One region of the Faecalimonas umbilicata genome, then DNA from elsewhere that is predicted to be linked to it. Evidence: predicted binding sites of a transcription regulator. Region 1 holds the regulator's gene; each other region holds the start of a gene.
The links. The regulator HrcA, encoded in region 1, represses chaperone genes, less so after heat shock. The targets are predictions, from matches to a motif close to TGTTAGCACTCNNNNNNNNNGAGTGCTAACA.
Positions count from the first base shown of each region.

Region 1 (5,852 bases):
ATCCTCTGCCACAATGTCTTCCAATACTTTGATCAAGTCGTGGATATTTTGGATCCGCACATTTCTTTCTAAAATAGTATTTTTCAGATTTACCGATAAGGATTCAAATTTTTCCCGTATTTCAGGAGCAATATAAGACATGTTTCTCACCTCGTAGATAGGATAGGCAAAAAGGAAAGAGCCTATACAGTTTTCCTGCAAAAAGTAAAAGAAATTTATTCAGATATTTACAAATGGAAATGAAAATCGCTATAATATTGTCCAGGGCAGAGTTATCTGTTCGGGAACATCTTAGAAAACACCAGACATATAGGAGAGAAGCACCTAAAAACAGAGTACAAGAAGATGACTGGAAGAGAGAAGAAGAAAACAGAGTAGTGGTATTAAGAAGCGTTAAAATAGGAAGCATGAACTAACCACGAGAGAAGCATCCATCGATGAAGACGGATAGTATTGTCTTTTTCTGCCTTGTAGGTAAAACGATTGCCTTATATTTGGATAGCAGAAATCTATTTTCCCTTTGTACTGATATTTAGAACAATAAATTTTGCGTGTACAAGATGTGCAGGCGGATAAGAAATAGAGAAAAGAAAGAGAGACTGAGCATGAAGAGAGAATTGGAATTATATATTCATATTCCGTTTTGTATGAAAAAATGTGCATATTGTGATTTTTTGTCCGGTCCGGCTCCGAGGGAGACGATAGATCGCTATGTAACAGCGCTTGTGGCAGAAATCAGGCAGTATCAAAAGTTGGCAGAGAATTATCGAGTTACAACGATTTTTTTTGGAGGAGGAACACCATCGATTTTGTCGGGAGGTCGGATGAAAGAAATTTTTGATGCGCTCCGGGATGTGTTTGAGATCCAAGCAGATGCGGAAATTACGATGGAAGCGAATCCGGGTACGGTCACAAAAGAAAATTTGCAGGCATACAGGGCATGTGGGATCAACCGGATCAGTTTTGGACTGCAGTCGGTCGATGATAAGGAACTGAAGCTGCTTGGGCGTGTACATACGATGCGGCAGTTTGAAGAGAGTTATGATCTGGCAAGGAAGGCGGGATTTCAGAATATTAATATAGATCTGATCTCGGCAATCCCAGGGCAGACAGTGGAATCCTGGGAGCACACATTGGATACCGTGATCCGAATGAATCCGGAACATATTTCTGCGTATAGTCTGATCATTGAGGAAGGGACGCTATTTTACGAGATTTATGGGGAGAACGCAAAAGAAGAGCAGGATAGTCAGTGTGAGAAATGTTTGGCTGATGACGGGAAACAGATGGATACAGGCAAGAACTTCCCAAAGCTTCCGGATGAGGAAGCAGAACGCCGCATGTATGAATTGACCGCAGAGAAGCTGGAAGCGGCAGGATATCTACAATATGAAGTTTCTAACTATGCGAAGCCGGGATATGCGTGCAGGCATAACAAAGGATACTGGCAGAGGGTGGAGTACCTTGGGATCGGCACTGGGGCGGCATCTTTGATTGAAAACGAGCGGTATCAGCATATTTCAGATACGGATCTTTATATCCGGGCAAATGGAAGGTTGGATCAGATCGAGGAGGAAAAAGAGACGCTAGATTGGAATGCACAGGTGGAGGAGACAATGTTCCTTGGCCTTCGGATGAAAGAGGGGGTAAACAAGCAGAAATTTAGAGAACGGTATCACAGAGAAATACAGGAAGTATATGGAGAGGTATTGGAAAAACTCAAAGAAGAAGGATTGCTTCGCGAAGAGGAGGAGCGAATCTGCCTGACAAAGAGAGGAAATGATCTGAGCAACTATGTACTTGCACAGTTCTTGTTATAACCTATAAAAATGTTTCAGATAGAAAGGCAATTGAAAAATTTTCAGAATGATAGAAAGGTTCCGGAAATTTTTTGATTGCTTTTTTGGATTGAAAGTTTCTAAAAATGTACATAATCTCGATAGAAAATAGTTTTTTACAAAAAATATAAAAAATATGTAAACTAGGTTGACAAACGAAAAGCATAGTGCTATCTTAATAATCGTAAGGTGTTAGCACTCGTAAGAATGGAGTGCTAATAAAGAAAAACGAGGAGGTGTGAGATGAAAGCAGATCATGGATTGGATGATCGGAAACTTAAGATTTTGCAGACGATCATTAAGACCTACTTAGAGACCGGGGAACCGGTAGGATCCAGAACGATTTCCAAATATACAGATTTGAATCTAAGTTCTGCGACGATCCGCAATGAGATGGCGGATTTGGAAGATCTGGGATATATCATACAGCCTCATACATCGGCGGGAAGAATTCCTTCAGACAAAGGATATCGGCTTTATGTAGATATGCTGATGGAGGATAAGGAGCATGAGATCACTGAGATGCAGGAGAAGATGCTTCAGAAGGCCGATAAGATGGAACAGCTTTTGCAGCAGGCTGCGAGAGTGCTGGCAAATAGTACAAATTATGCGACGATGGTTTCTGCTCCTACTTATAATAGGAATAAGTTAAAGTTCATCCAGCTTTCGCAGGTGGATGCCAATCAGATCATCGCGGTGATCGTCATGGAAGGCAACATTATTAAGAATAAGATTGTGGCGGTTGCAGAGCCGCTTGACAATGAGACAATGCTGAAGTTGAATATGCTGTTGAATACCAATCTGAATGGAATTGCGGTCGAAGATATCAATCTTGGCATGATCGCCAGACTGAAGGAACAGGCAGGAATTCACAGCGGTGTGATCAGTGATGTGCTTGATGCAGTGGCAAATACGATTCAGCTTGATAATGACCTTGAGATTTACACAAGCGGAGCGACAAACATTTTCAAATATCCGGAGCTGAGCGACAAGCAGAGTGCACAGGAGATCATCAGTGCTTTTGAAGAAAAGCAGCAGTTGGCAGAACTTGTGACACAGACGCTGGCAAGCGATGAGAACAAAGGAATTCAAGTTTATATCGGAAGTGAGACACCGGTACAGACGATGAAGGATTGCAGTGTTGTGACAGCGACTTACGAGCTTGGGCAGGGCATGCAGGGGACAGTTGGAATCATTGGTCCGAAGCGGATGGATTATGAGAATGTCATGAAGACATTAAAGACGTTGATGGTAGAACTGGATGCGATATTTCATAAAAAATCATAAGAAAGGTGGTACGACCATTGGATAAGAAGATGACACAGGAAGAAATGGTAAAAGAAGCCGTAGAGGAAGCAAAGAAAGCGGCAGAGGAACAGGACGCCGCTCAGGAAGCAGCGGGAGAAGATACAGAAGCGGTTGCAGAGGAAACCGTTGAGGAAGAAGCTGACAGCGAAGCATCCGAAGAGGAAGCTTTGGAAGAGACAGCAGAAGAAGGTTCCGAGAAAGGAGCAAAAGGGCTGTTTAAAAGAAAGCCGAAAAAAGATAAAAAAGATGAGCAGATCGAGGAATTAAAAGATAAGCTCACACGTCAGATGGCAGAGTTTGATAACTTCCGCAAGCGTACGGAGAAAGAAAAATCAGCGATGTACGAGATCGGGGCAAAAGATATTATCGAGAAGATTCTTCCGGTTGTAGACAATTTTGAGAGAGGACTCGGAGCTGTTACAGAAGAGCAGAAAGAAGATTCCTTCGTTTCCGGTATGGAGATGATCTACAAACAGATTATGACGACACTGGATTCTGTCGGAGTGAAAGCGATTGAGGCAGTTGGAAATGAATTTGATCCGGATTTCCACAATGCAGTGATGCATGTAGAAGATGAGGAAGTCGGGGAGAATATCGTTGTAGAAGAGTTCCAGAAAGGTTACACATACAGAGATACGGTAGTAAGACATAGTATGGTAAAAGTAGCAAATTAAAAATTCATTTAAGATGCATAAAGCATTTTGAATTTTATCAACAATAGATAGAGTAAGTAAACTTAGTATAAAATATAGGAGGATTTCATCATGGGAAAAATCATTGGAATTGACTTAGGAACAACAAATAGCTGTGTAGCTGTTATGGAAGGTGGACAGCCGACAGTCATCGCAAATACAGAAGGAGCAAGAACAACACCATCGGTTGTTGCTTTTACAAAGACAGGAGAACGTCTCGTTGGAGAACCTGCAAAACGTCAGGCAGTGACAAATGCTGATAAGACAATCTCTTCTATTAAGAGACACATGGGTACTGATTACAGAGTAACGATCGATGATAAGAAATATTCTCCACAGGAGATTTCTGCAATGGTACTTCAGAAACTGAAAGCAGATGCAGAAGGATATCTTGGAGAGAAAGTAACAGAGGCTGTTATCACAGTTCCGGCTTACTTTAACGATGCTCAGCGTCAGGCAACAAAAGATGCTGGTAAGATTGCTGGTCTTGATGTAAAACGTATCATCAATGAGCCAACAGCAGCAGCACTTGCTTACGGACTTGACAATGAAAAAGAACAGAAGATCATGGTATACGACTTAGGTGGAGGTACTTTCGACGTATCTATCATCGAGATCGGTGACGGAGTTATCGAAGTATTATCAACAGCAGGTGACAATAAACTTGGTGGAGATGACTTTGACCAGAAGATCACAGATTACATGTTAGCAGAATTCAAACGTGCAGAAGGAATCGACTTATCTACAGATAAGATGGCACTTCAGAGATTAAAAGAAGCAGCAGAGAAAGCGAAAAAAGAACTTTCTTCCGCAACAACAACAAACATCAACCTGCCATTCATCACAGCAAATGCAGAAGGTCCAAAACACTTTGATATGAACCTTACAAGAGCAAAATTTGATGAATTGACACATGACCTTGTAGAAAGAACAGCAGAGCCTGTAACAAGAGCGTTATCTGATGCGGGAATCTCAGCTTCTGAACTTGGAAAAGTATTATTAGTAGGTGGATCTACACGTATCCCGGCGGTACAGGAAAAAGTACAGAAATTGACAGGACATGAGCCATCCAAATCATTAAACCCAGACGAATGTGTTGCATTAGGAGCATCTGTTCAGGGTGGTAAATTAGCAGGAGATGCAGGTGCAGGCGACATCTTATTACTGGATGTAACTCCTCTTTCATTATCTATCGAGACAATGGGTGGTATCGCTACAAGACTGATCGAGAGAAATACAACGATTCCTACAAAGAAGAGCCAGGTATTCTCTACAGCAGCAGATAACCAGTCAGCAGTAGACATTAACGTTGTTCAAGGTGAAAGACAGTTCGCAAGAGATAATAAATCTCTCGGACAGTTCAGACTTGACGGAATCGCACCAGCTCCACGTGGAATCCCACAGATCGAAGTTACATTTGATATCGATGCAAATGGTATCGTAAATGTTTCTGCAAAAGATTTAGGAACAGGAAAAGAACAGCACATTACAATTACAGCAGGTTCTAACATGTCAGACAGCGAGATTGACAGAGCAGTAAAAGAAGCAGCTGAATTTGAAGCACAGGATAAAAAACGAAAAGAAGCAATCGATGCAAGAAATGATGCAGATGCGATGATCTTCCAGACAGAGAAAGCACTTGGAGAAGTCGGAGACAAGATTGATGCAAATGAAAAAGCAGCAGTAGAAGCTGACATCCAGGCATTAAAAGACATTCTTGCAAAATCTACACCAGAGAGCATGACAGATGCACAGGTAGAAGAGATCAAAGCAGGAAAAGAAAAATTAATGACAAGTGCACAGCAGTTATTTACAAAGATGTACGAACAGGCAGGCGCAGCAGCTGGAGCACAGCAGGCAGGACCAGCACCGGAAGCAGGACCGGCACCAGAAGGATTTAACGGTGACGATGTGGTAGACGGAGACTACAAAGAAGTATAATAAGACCAGATAAGTGCATTACCTGCACGGATTCTGCGGGATCTGAAGACTCACAGACAGTGGGAAATCAGGT
Region 1 is NZ_AP031411.1:1,314,110-1,319,961, forward strand. It holds gene ACGG81_RS06280 (hypothetical protein) at 1-141, opposite strand, end outside; gene ACGG81_RS06285 (hypothetical protein) at 234-416, shown strand; gene hemW (radical SAM family heme chaperone HemW) at 606-1,820, shown strand; gene hrcA (heat-inducible transcriptional repressor HrcA) at 2,082-3,125, shown strand; gene grpE (nucleotide exchange factor GrpE) at 3,155-3,820, shown strand; gene dnaK (molecular chaperone DnaK) at 3,911-5,779, shown strand.

Region 2 (5,852 bases), 140 kb from region 1:
CGCTGCAAAAGGAGAAATGGTTGCTCCTGTATCACGAAGCAGAATTGCACGGATATAAGTAACGAAGGCTGCTGGCCCTGCAGCTTTTACAAAAGCAACGCCATGATAACTTGGATTCGGTTCAGCGATGGCTGGATACTTACCTGAAGCAGTCCAATCAAATTTGCCTGAATCTATAATGACCCCACCAAGAGTAGTTCCATGACCTCCAAGAAATTTTGTAGCAGAATGTACCACAATATCAGCCCCATGTTCAATTGGACGAATAAAATACGGTGTACCAAAAGTATTATCTACCACAAGAGGTAAGCCATGTCTATGGGCAAGTGCAGCCAATGCGTCAATATTCGGAATATCACTGTTCGGATTGCCAAGCGTTTCTATGTAAATCGCTCTTGTATTTTCCTCAATAGCAGCTTCCACTTCATCAAGATCATGTATATTGACAAAGGAAGCTGTGATTCCGAACCCCGGAAGTGTATGTGCCAACAGGTTGTAACTGCCGCCATAAATCGTTTTCTGTGCAACAAAGTGTCCACCATTTTGTCCCAGAGCCTGCAAGGTATATGTAATTGCAGCTGCTCCTGAAGCAAGTGCCAAAGCAGCAACACCACCTTCTAAGGCAGCAACACGCTTTTCCAGAACATCCTGCGTAGAGTTCGTTAAGCGTCCATAAATATTTCCGGCATCTGTAAGTCCAAAACGTGCTGCCGCATGGGCACAATCGTGAAAAACATAAGAAGTGGTTGCATAAATAGGCACTGCACGTGCATCCGTAACAGGATCCGGAGCCTCCTGTCCTACATGAAGCTGAAGTGTTTCAAATCTGTATTTTGACATAATATAGTTCCTTTCGTTTATAAATTTCAATGATTTCAATTAACTTACTGCGGATTGTCACATTCGACCAAAACGAAAGTTTTCTCGTACAAGCTTTTCAAAATAAAATCCCATAACAAGCTCCTTATTGCCTACCGTTCAAGTAGGTTTTTGTTTTCTGTATTACATCCATTATTTACCTACCATGTCAATAGGTATTTCAAAATTCTTGTTCCATATCTCTGTTAATCGTTCCATATAAATAGCCCGAAGCCATAATGACTCCGGGCCAAATTCACATTACTATCATTTTATGAAAGGCATTTATCCTTCAATAGCAATATACTTTTTATCTTCTATCTGTGCTTTTTTCTCTTCCTGTTTTGGAATAGACAGTCTTAATACTCCACTTTCGTACTTCGCATGAATATCTTCCTGTCTGATATCCTCGCCCACATAGAACGATCTGCTCATACTGCCTACGTAACGTTCACGACGGACAAACCTTCCCGTCTTTTCTTCTTTTTCCTCTTTATCGAGACCTTTCGCTGCATTGATCATCAAATATCCATTCTTCAGTTCTAGTGAAAGTTCCTCTTTCTTAAATCCCGGAAGATCGATATCCACTTCATAATGATCATCCTGTTCTTTCACATCTGTTTTCATCATGTTTGCAGCATGACGACCATACAGTTTTTTCTGTGCTTTCTTCATTGCCCGATCATCAAATACCGGAAAATCAAAGAAATCATCAAAGAACTCGTCAAATAAATTTTCTCCAAAAATACTAGGTGTTAACATAATCATCGCTCCTTTTTCAAATTATATTTTGAAACTGGGGATGTTTAGGAAGAATCATGAACTCGTGGTTCTTTCTTTCTCCTGTTTCTAATTATGTTATAGCACCTTTGTTAGCACTCGTCAAGCGTGAGCGCTAACATATTATGTGAATTTTTTGTGTCTTTTCAATCAAGATTGAGTGCCTCGATTTTTCCATTACTTCATTTTATTTTCCGCTATCACCATAGTTAGATAGTACCCTTGCAGAAGGATCATTTACGTCGCATCCTTCCCACTCTTTGTTCGGCATCCAGAAATCTGCAACCATCTCAGCCTGACCCGGATAATACTTTTCAAAAATTTCTCTATATAATAAGGATTCTTTTGTAAATGGTCTGGCATGGGTATAGCTTTTACATCTTCTTTCAAATTCTGCATCTGTATATTGCTTTTGTGCATATTCCTTTAAATAATCAACCATGGAATGTCCAACAGCATCTGAAAATGCAGCTTTTTCTCTCCAAAGAATCTCATCCGGCAGATAACCACCCTGTTCAAACGCATGACGGAGCAGATATTTTCCTTTTCCATAAGTATTCAGCTTTAATTCCGGGTCTACTGCCATCACATATTTTACAAAATCCAGATCACCAAACGGAACTCTTGCTTCCAGCGAGTTTACGGAGATACAACGGTCCGCACGGAGAACATCATACATATGAAGTTCATGGATTCGTTTCTGTGATTCCTCTTGAAAGGCTCTCGCATCCGGTGCAAAGTCCGTATATTTATAACCAAACAATTCATCAGAAATCTCACCGGTCAAAAGGACACGGATATCGGTCTGTTCATGGATTGCCTTACACACCAGATACATACCCATGGATGCACGGATTGTGGTAATATCATAGGTTCCCAACAACTGAATGACTGTTTCCAGCGAAGAAAGCACTTCATCCGGTGTCATATAAACCTCTGTATGATCACTTCCAATATAATCTGCCACCTGTTTTGCATATTTTAAGTCAATGGCATCTTCACTCATACCAATCGCAAATGTCTTAATCCGTTCCTTACTTTTCTTTGCTGCAATCGCGCACACCAAAGAAGAATCCAGTCCGCCGGAAAGCAGGAAGCCTACCTTTGCATCAGCTACAAGACGTTTTTCCACGCCAGCCACAAGCTTATCATGAATACTCTTGCAGACTGTCTCCAGATCATCATGACAAACCGTATCTACTTTAGCAATGTCACAGTAGCAGATAAACTGACCGCCCTTATAATAATGTCCCGGTGGAAACGGCATGATCTTCTCCGCAAGTCCTACCAGATTTTTCGCTTCACTGGCAAATATAACAGCACCTTCTTTATCATATCCATAATACAATGGACGGATTCCAATCGGATCTCTTGCCGCGATAAATTCTCTTGCTTCCCCATCGTAGATGATGCAGGCAAACTCCGCATCAATCATGTCAAACATGTCTGTACCGTATTCCTGATATAACGGCAAAAGTATCTCGCAGTCCGATTCACTTTCAAATGTATATTTTACTGACAGTTCTTCTTTCAGCTTCTCAAATCCATAAATTTCTCCATTACAGACCACATAACTGTTCCCATACTGAAATGGCTGCATACCGGATGGAGTTAATCCCATGATTGATAATCTGTGGAATCCAAGAAGGCCATCACCTGTTTCAACCACACGTGTATCATCCGGACCTCTTGATATGGTCTTCTCAAATCCTTTCATAAAAACATCAAAGGCAGCACTGCGGCTGCAATAACCCATAATAGAACACATATAAATCTACCTCCGTAAATCTAGTAATTCAGCATTCTATAGGGCAAGTGCTGTGCTCGCGGTGCCACCTATCTTTTGTCTCATTTCCAAACCTTTTCATGGTTCTGCCATTAACGCTTGACGTAACGTCGCACCTACTAAGGAAATCCTGTTCGGATTGCAGCTTAAAAAGTGTTATTCATACAGGCTCTGCTGCGTGGCTCTCACTGTTCCACCTTCGCTGTAAGTGATCACCTGTACTACTTCTCTTTTCTCAAATGCCTTTACAATATTTAGTTTCTATCCATTCTGATTTTATTCTACGTCCTGAAGGGCATCAAATCCTTCTTCGCTGTTTCAATGACTTTACGAACCGGAACTGCACTGACTACGATATCCACCTATACTTTTGGAAGCAGATTTGCTTCGACCTGTACGCCTCGATAATCAGCACGAAGACCAATCGTATATTTGATCGCTAAAAATACAATCGCGATAATAACCGCAACATATGCTGCTACAGAAAGAACACCTGCCACCTGAACTCCAAGGAAGTGTAAGCCGCCTCCATAGAAAAGCCCTGCTTCTGTTGTTACACCTGTTGCAAATAATCCTGTAAGGATTGTTCCGGTTGCACCACATACACAATGAACAGATACAGCACCAACCGGACTTACTGCATCACAGCCTGCCGTAATACCAACGAGTCCTGCCAATGCTGCATTGTATGTCATGGAAACATCCGGCTTTTTATAACGAAGCCATGTGAAGATTAAAGTTGTACAGCAAACTACCGCAGCTGCCATATTTGTGTTGAAAAATACTCTTCCTGCTGTTTCCATCAAAGCATCGCTGTCCATACCTATAGTAGATGCACCATTGAAGCCAAACCAACAGAACCAGAGGATAAATATACCAAGTGCTGCAAAAGTAAGATTATGTCCGAGGATAGCTCGTGATTTTCCATCTTTACCATATTTTCCGATACGAGGTCCTAAAATTTTGGCTCCGATCAATGCACAGATACCGCCTACCATATGTACGGCTGTAGAACCTGCAAAATCATGAAAGCCCATCTGTGAAAGCCATCCTCCGCCCCAAATCCAGTGCCCTGAAATCGGGTAGATTAAAAGAGAAATCGCTGCTGAATAAATGCAGTATGCACTGAATTTTGTTCTCTCAGCCATTGCTCCGGACACGATTGTTGCAGATGTCGCACAAAAACAGTCTGGAAGATTGCAAATGCCCATAACGGAACCCCCGCCGGCAAAATGTGACTGTAATCTCCACGAATCAATGGATCAAAGGTTCCTATGATCGCAGAGCCGCTGCCAAACATCAGCCCGAACCCTACCAGCCAAAAGGCTGGTGTACCGATACAAAAATCCATCAGGTTCTTCATCAAAATATTTCTGTATTCTTTGCTCTGGTAAATCCGGCTTCACACATGGAGAATCCCGCCTGCATGAAGAACACTAATGCTGCTCCAATCAATACCCAAATTGTGTTAACTGCACTGTAAGTCATAAGCATTCCTTCTTTCTGTATTTTTTTATGCTCTAGAATCTTCGATTCTATCGCTAACGTATCAGGTGAAAATACGCAAGCGACCTTTCCTGCTGATACGTTATTTTACGCCAAACAGTAAATCTCCATAGGTTGGGAATGGCCAGTATTTTTTTGCTGTCATTGTTTCTGCCTCGTCACAGGCAACTCGGAGTTCACCCATTTTACTTAAGACAACATCACGAATCATATAAGATTCTGATTCAATGTCTCCGGCCTCCTTAATCTTCATCACTGCATCATCCAGTTCATCGGCTTTAACCGCAATCTGGTCTTCCAGTCTTGCCAGTTTCTTCAGCAGCCCCGCTTCATAACTACAGGAAATAGAAGCATCAACTGCTTTTTTCGCTGCTGCTGTATTGGCAAGCTCCAGTACATATGCACTTACCGCCGGAGCAATCTCTGTTTTTGCCATATCAATCATGGTATTTGCCTCAATCAGCACTGTCTTGCAATAGTTTTCCAGCATAATCTCACATCTTGATTTCAGCTCAGCTTTAGAAAATACCTTATGGCCTGTCAGCATCTGTACATTCTTTTCATCCAGCAGGTGCGGCATACAATCCGGTGTTGTACGGTAGTTGAGAAGCCCTCTCTCTTCCGTTGCTTCCTTGATCCATGTATCATCGTAACCATTTCCGTTGAAAATGATATGCTTGTGGTCTTTGATGGTCTTTCGAATCATTGCATGTAATGCATCTTCAAAGTTTTCCGCTTTTTCCAGTCTATCCGCATAAATTTTCAAGCTTTCTGCTACTGCGCTGTTCAGCATGATGTTTGCACATGCAATGCTGTTAGAAGAACCCAACATACGGAACTCAAATTTATTTCCGGTAAATGCAAAAGGTGATGTACGGTTACGGTCTGTAGTATCACGGTTGAATTTTGGAAGCACATCCAC
Region 2 is NZ_AP031411.1:1,173,467-1,179,318, reverse strand. It holds gene ACGG81_RS05605 (O-acetylhomoserine aminocarboxypropyltransferase/cysteine synthase family protein) at 1-840, opposite strand, end outside; gene ACGG81_RS05600 (Hsp20/alpha crystallin family protein) at 1,144-1,620, opposite strand; gene asnB (asparagine synthase B) at 1,826-3,406, opposite strand; partial or broken gene ACGG81_RS05590 (ammonium transporter) at 3,787-4,834, opposite strand; gene ACGG81_RS05585 (glutamine synthetase III) at 5,013-5,852, opposite strand, start outside.
Region 2: the regulator HrcA is predicted to act here: its motif matches at 1,729-1,759, upstream of ACGG81_RS05600 (Hsp20/alpha crystallin family protein).

Region 3 (5,852 bases), 280 kb from region 1:
CGAGAAACCGGTTGATCAGTGGGTTGGCAGATGTGGTGATCATCATTGAGGCGAGAGAACGGAGCGGGTCGCTGATTACAGCTGATATGGCGCTGGAGCAGGGGAAAGATGTATATGCACTTCCGGGCAGTGTGGACAGCCAATTGAGCAGAGGCTGCAACCGTCTGATCAAGCAGGGAGCGGGGATTATTTTATCACCGGAAGAGCTTTTAGAGGAACTGAATATTTGTGGAAATTTTGTGAAGAATTTGACAGAAACAAAAATAATACTTGAAACTGAACAGAATATAGTGTATAGTTGTCTCGATTTGAACCCGAAGAGTATCGGCCAGATACTGGCGGAAACAAAGCTGTCGATTCCAGAGCTGATGAGGCAGCTTGTTTCTTTGGAAATGAATGGAAAGATCAAAGAAATTTCCAAAGGATACTATGTGAGAGGAAATTGGTAGAAAGAAAAGAAATCGAAATAAAGGGACAGAAATAAAGGAGTAGTTTATGGCACGTTATCTTGTGATTGTAGAATCGCCTGCAAAAGTTAAGACAATTAAAAAATTTCTGGGAAGTAATTATGTTGTGACAGCATCCCAGGGACATGTGAGAGATCTGCCAAAGAGCCAGCTTGGAATTGATGTAGAAAATGATTTTGAGCCTAAATACATTACAATCCGCGGGAAAGGAGATATTCTTGCGAATCTTAGAAAAGAAGTGAAGAAGGCAGATAAAATTTATCTCGCAACTGACCCTGACCGTGAGGGAGAGGCAATTTCGTGGCATTTGTATGTAGCGCTGAAGCTGGAAGGAAAGAAAGTGTACCGTATCAGCTTCAATGAGATCACGAAGAATGCGGTGAAGGCGTCTATCAAAGATGCGCGGGAGATCAATATGAACCTGGTTGATGCACAGCAGGCAAGGCGTGCGTTAGACCGGATGGTAGGGTACAAGATCAGTCCGCTGCTTTGGGCGAAAGTAAAGAGGGGATTAAGTGCAGGGAGAGTACAGTCTGTGGCGCTTCGCATTATTGCTGATCGTGAAGAAGAAATTGATGCATTTATTCCGGAAGAATACTGGACACTTGATGCAACGATCCATGTTGAAGGTGAGAAAAAGCCGCTTGTGGCAAGTTTCTACGGGAAAGATAAGAAAAAAATGACCATTCATTCGAAAGAAGAGATGGATCAGATTGTCCGTGAAATTGAGCACGAAAAATTCTTTGTAGATGAAGTGAAAGTAAGTGAGCGTCTGAAGAAAGCGCCACTTCCGTTTACGACAAGTACACTGCAGCAGGAAGCGTCAAAGGTACTGAACTTTGCTACGCAGAAGACGATGCGGATTGCGCAGCAATTGTACGAGGGAGTTGATATCAAAGGCAGTGGTACGATTGGTATTATCACATACCTCCGTACGGATTCCACAAGGATTTCGGATGAGGCAGATGCAGCGGCAAGAGAATATATCCGAGAAGTTTATGGAGAAAATTTTGTGGCAGAGGGAGAAAAGAAGAAAGCTTCTGAGAAAAAGATTCAGGATGCCCACGAGGCGATTCGACCGACAGATCTTAGCAGGACACCGGCTTCTGTGAAAGAATCTCTGACAAGAGATCAGTTTCGGTTGTATCAGTTGATCTGGAAGCGGTTTGCAGCAAGCAGGATGCAGCCGGCGAAATTTGAATCTACTTCTGTAAAAATTGGCGCGGGAGCATATCAATTTTCAGTATCAACTTCAAAAGTTGTGTTTGAAGGATTCCGCATCGCTTATGTGGAGTCAGACGAAGAAAAGATGGCGAGCAATCTGCTTGTGAAAGGATTGGATCAAGATTCTGTTCTGACAAAAGAAGCGTTGGAAGAAAAACAGCATTTTACACAGCCGCCGGCACACTATACAGAAGCAGCACTGGTAAAGACACTGGAAGAACTGGGGATTGGACGGCCGAGTACGTATGCACCGACAATCTCTACAATCATCGCAAGACGATATGTTTCGAAAGAAAATAAGAACCTCTATCTGACCGAACTTGGAGAAGTTGTAAATAACATGATGAAACAATCATTCCCAAGTATTGTTGATGTGAACTTTACTGCCAATATGGAAGGGCTGCTTGATATGGTTGAGGAAGGAAAAGTGGAATGGAAGTCTGTGATCCGCAACTTCTATCCGGATCTTGATGAGGCTGTAAAAGTGGCAGAGAAAGAATTGGAAAGTGTTAAGATCGAGGATGAGGTGACTGACGTTATCTGTGAGGAATGCGGAAGAAATATGGTGATCAAGTATGGTCCACATGGAAGATTCCTTGCATGCCCGGGATTCCCGGAATGCAGAAATACAAAGCCTTATTTGGAAAAAATAGGTGTCCCATGTCCGCTCTGTGGAAAAGAAGTTGTGCTGCGCAAAACAAAAAAAGGTCGGAAGTATTATGGATGTGAGGACAATCCGGAATGCGAATTTATGTCATGGCAGAAGCCATCTAAGGAAAAATGTCCGGAATGTGGCGGATATATGATCGAAAAAGGAAATAAGATTGTCTGTGCAGATGAAAAATGTGGATATGTCAGAAATAATAAAAAGAATTAGAAAAAATCCGTTGAATTTTTTGAAAATGCGTGATAATATAGACGTGTGAAAAGAGTTTTGACGTTTTGTGGATATATTTGCTACAATAAACAAAAGCAGTAAAATAGACAGACGATGGACGTCGTGAACGGAGGCGAATAAATGAGCGTACAGTTATTAGACAAGACAAGAAAAATTAATAAACTTCTGCACAATAACAATTCAAGCAAAGTTGTATTCAATGACATTTGTGAAGTGTTGACAGAGATTCTTAATTCTAACGTATTTGTTGTGAGTAAAAAAGGAAAAGTGCTTGGAATCAGTAAATGCGAAGGAGTCGATGAAATACAGGAGCTGATTACAAATGAGGTCGGAGGACACATTGATGAGATGTTAAATGAGAGATTGTTAAGCATTCTTTCTACAAAGGAAAATGTGAATCTTCAGACACTTGGATTTTCACCAGAACATGTAAGAAATTATCAGGCGATCATCACGCCGATCAATATTGCAGATGAAAGACTGGGAACGTTGTTCATCTATAAGAGAGATTCTTTATACGAGATCGATGATATTATTCTGAGTGAGTATGGAACAACTGTTGTAGGATTAGAGATGCTTCGCGCGGTCAATGAAGAAAGTGCAGAAGAGGTCAGAAAAGAGCAGATTGTCAAGTCGGCGATCAGCACTCTTTCCTTCTCGGAGATGGAGGCGATCATCCATATCTTTGATGAACTGGAGGGAACAGAAGGAATTCTTGTGGCAAGTAAAATTGCGGACCGTGTAGGAATTACCCGTTCTGTGATCGTAAATGCACTTCGTAAGTTTGAGAGCGCAGGAGTGATCGAATCTCGTTCTTCCGGTATGAAAGGAACTTATATTCGTGTCATCAACGATTTTGTTTTCAAAGAACTGGAAAATTTGAAAAAAGATACAAAGCATAGAGAATAAGAAAAAAGGGTATCAGAGGCAGAACTGATACCCTTTCGCTGATTGTGACAGGAAAGGGGCAAAGATAATGTTTGAAAATTGCAGAGCGAAAATATCGATGGAAGAACTGATCGGAACAAAGGAAGAAAAAAGTGAGAACAGCTATGAAGGAATCATTTTGATGTATGATCCGAAGACAGAGTGCATATATTTGAATCTGGAGGAGACAGATCTTTCAAAAATTTCGCTGGATGTATCGTATCGCTGCACGGTTTTTTTGGGAGAAGAGGCAGAAGAATGCGTTGGAAGAGTGAGAGAGAGATTCCTTGGAAAAAGCGGAAATATTCTGATTCTTCAAATTGAAAATGGATTTTATAAAATAAATATAAACTGAGTTGACAAATGAAAAACATAGTGCTATTTTATTAGTAAAGCAAATTAGCACTCGAATAAAATGAGTGCTAATAAAGGCGGCGCAGACACCCCGTGCAGATAGACTGTGTGGGGCGGAAAGCTTTTGAGGCTTTCGCACAGACCTTGAAATTGCGGTAGTATAAGGAGGAATTTACATGAAATTAGTACCATTAGGTGACAGAGTCGTATTGAAACAATTAGTCGCAGAAGAAACAACAAAATCCGGAATCGTATTACCGGGACAGTCAAAGGAGAAACCACAGCAGGCGGAAGTTGTAGCGGTAGGACCTGGCGGAACAGTTGATGGGAAAGAAGTTACGATGAACGTGGCTGTCGGAAATCAGGTGATTTATTCAAAATACGCCGGTACAGAAGTTTCCTTAGAAGATGAGGAATACATTATTGTAAAACAGAGTGATATTCTTGCAATCATCGAATAGGAATAAAACAACAGAAAGAGAATAGAAAGGTGACATCAGGTCATCGAAGAAGATAGAGAGACAGAATTTAAGGAGGACATCAGTCATGGCAAAAGAAATTAAATATGGCGCAGAGGCCAGAAGTGCTTTGGAATCAGGTGTAAATCAATTAGCAAATACAGTACGTGTGACATTAGGACCGAAGGGAAGAAATGTAGTTCTGGATAAATCATTCGGTGCTCCGCTGATCACAAATGATGGTGTGACGATCGCAAAAGAGATTGAACTGGAAGATGCTTTTGAGAATATGGGAGCACAGCTGATCCGTGAAGTGGCAGCAAAGACAAACGATGTTGCCGGAGACGGAACAACGACAGCGACTGTATTGGCACAGGCCATGGTCAATGAAGGAATGAAGAACCTGGCAGCAGGTGCAAATCCAATCGTACTTCGCAAGGGTATGAAGAAAGCAACAGATGTTGCAGTGGAAGCAGTTGCAGGCATGAGCAGTAAAGTAGAAAGCAAAGAAAGAATCGCAAATGTAGCTGCAATCTCCGCAGGAGATATAGAAGTTGGAGAGATGGTTGCAGATGCAATGGAGAAAGTATCCAATGATGGTGTCATTACGATTGAAGAGTCTAAGACAATGAAAACAGAGTTGGACCTTGTAGAAGGTATGCAGTTTGATCGTGGATATATTTCTGCATATATGGCGACAGATATGGATAAGATGGAAGCAAATCTGGAAGATCCATATATTCTGATCACAGATAAAAAGATTGCGAACATTCAGGAATTACTTCCATTGTTAGAGCAGGTTGTGCAGGCAGGAGCAAAACTTCTGATCGTTGCAGAGGATATCGAAGGAGAAGCGCTGACAACATTGATCGTCAATAAATTGCGTGGTACATTCCAGGTAGTTGGAGTAAAGGCACCGGGTTATGGAGACAGAAGAAAAGCTATGTTAGAAGATATTGCGATTCTGACAGGCGGACAGGTGATCTCAGAAGAATTGGGATTAGATTTAAAAGAGACTACACTGGATATGCTGGGACGTGCAAAATCTGTAAAAGTTCAGAAAGAAAATACAGTGATCGTAGATGGACTTGGAGAGAAGGAAGCAATCAACGCACGTGTTGCACAGATTAAGGCACAGATTGAAGAGACAACATCTGAGTTCGATAAAGAAAAACTTCAGGAAAGACTCGCAAAACTTGCTGGTGGTGTTGCAGTAATCCGTGTAGGTGCAGCGACAGAAACTGAGATGAAAGAAGCAAAACTTCGTATGGAAGATGCGCTTTCAGCAGCAAGAGCAGCAGTGGAAGAAGGAATTGTAGCAGGTGGTGGATCTGCATATATCCATGCATCCAAAGAAGTTACTAAGCTTGCAGAAACATTAGAAGGAGACGAGAAGACAGGTGCAAATATTATCTTAAAAGCACTGGAAGCTCCGTTATTCCACATTGCGGCAAATGCAGGTTTGGAAGGTTCTGTTATCATCAATAAAGTAAGAGAACAGCAGCCGGGAATCGGATTTGATGC
Region 3 is NZ_AP031411.1:1,030,199-1,036,050, forward strand. It holds gene dprA (DNA-processing protein DprA) at 1-449, shown strand, start outside; gene topA (type I DNA topoisomerase) at 496-2,568, shown strand; gene codY (GTP-sensing pleiotropic transcriptional regulator CodY) at 2,710-3,498, shown strand; gene ACGG81_RS04890 (hypothetical protein) at 3,566-3,871, shown strand; gene groES (co-chaperone GroES) at 4,047-4,331, shown strand; gene groL (chaperonin GroEL) at 4,417-5,852, shown strand, end outside.
Region 3: the regulator HrcA is predicted to act here: its motif matches at 3,914-3,944, upstream of groES (co-chaperone GroES).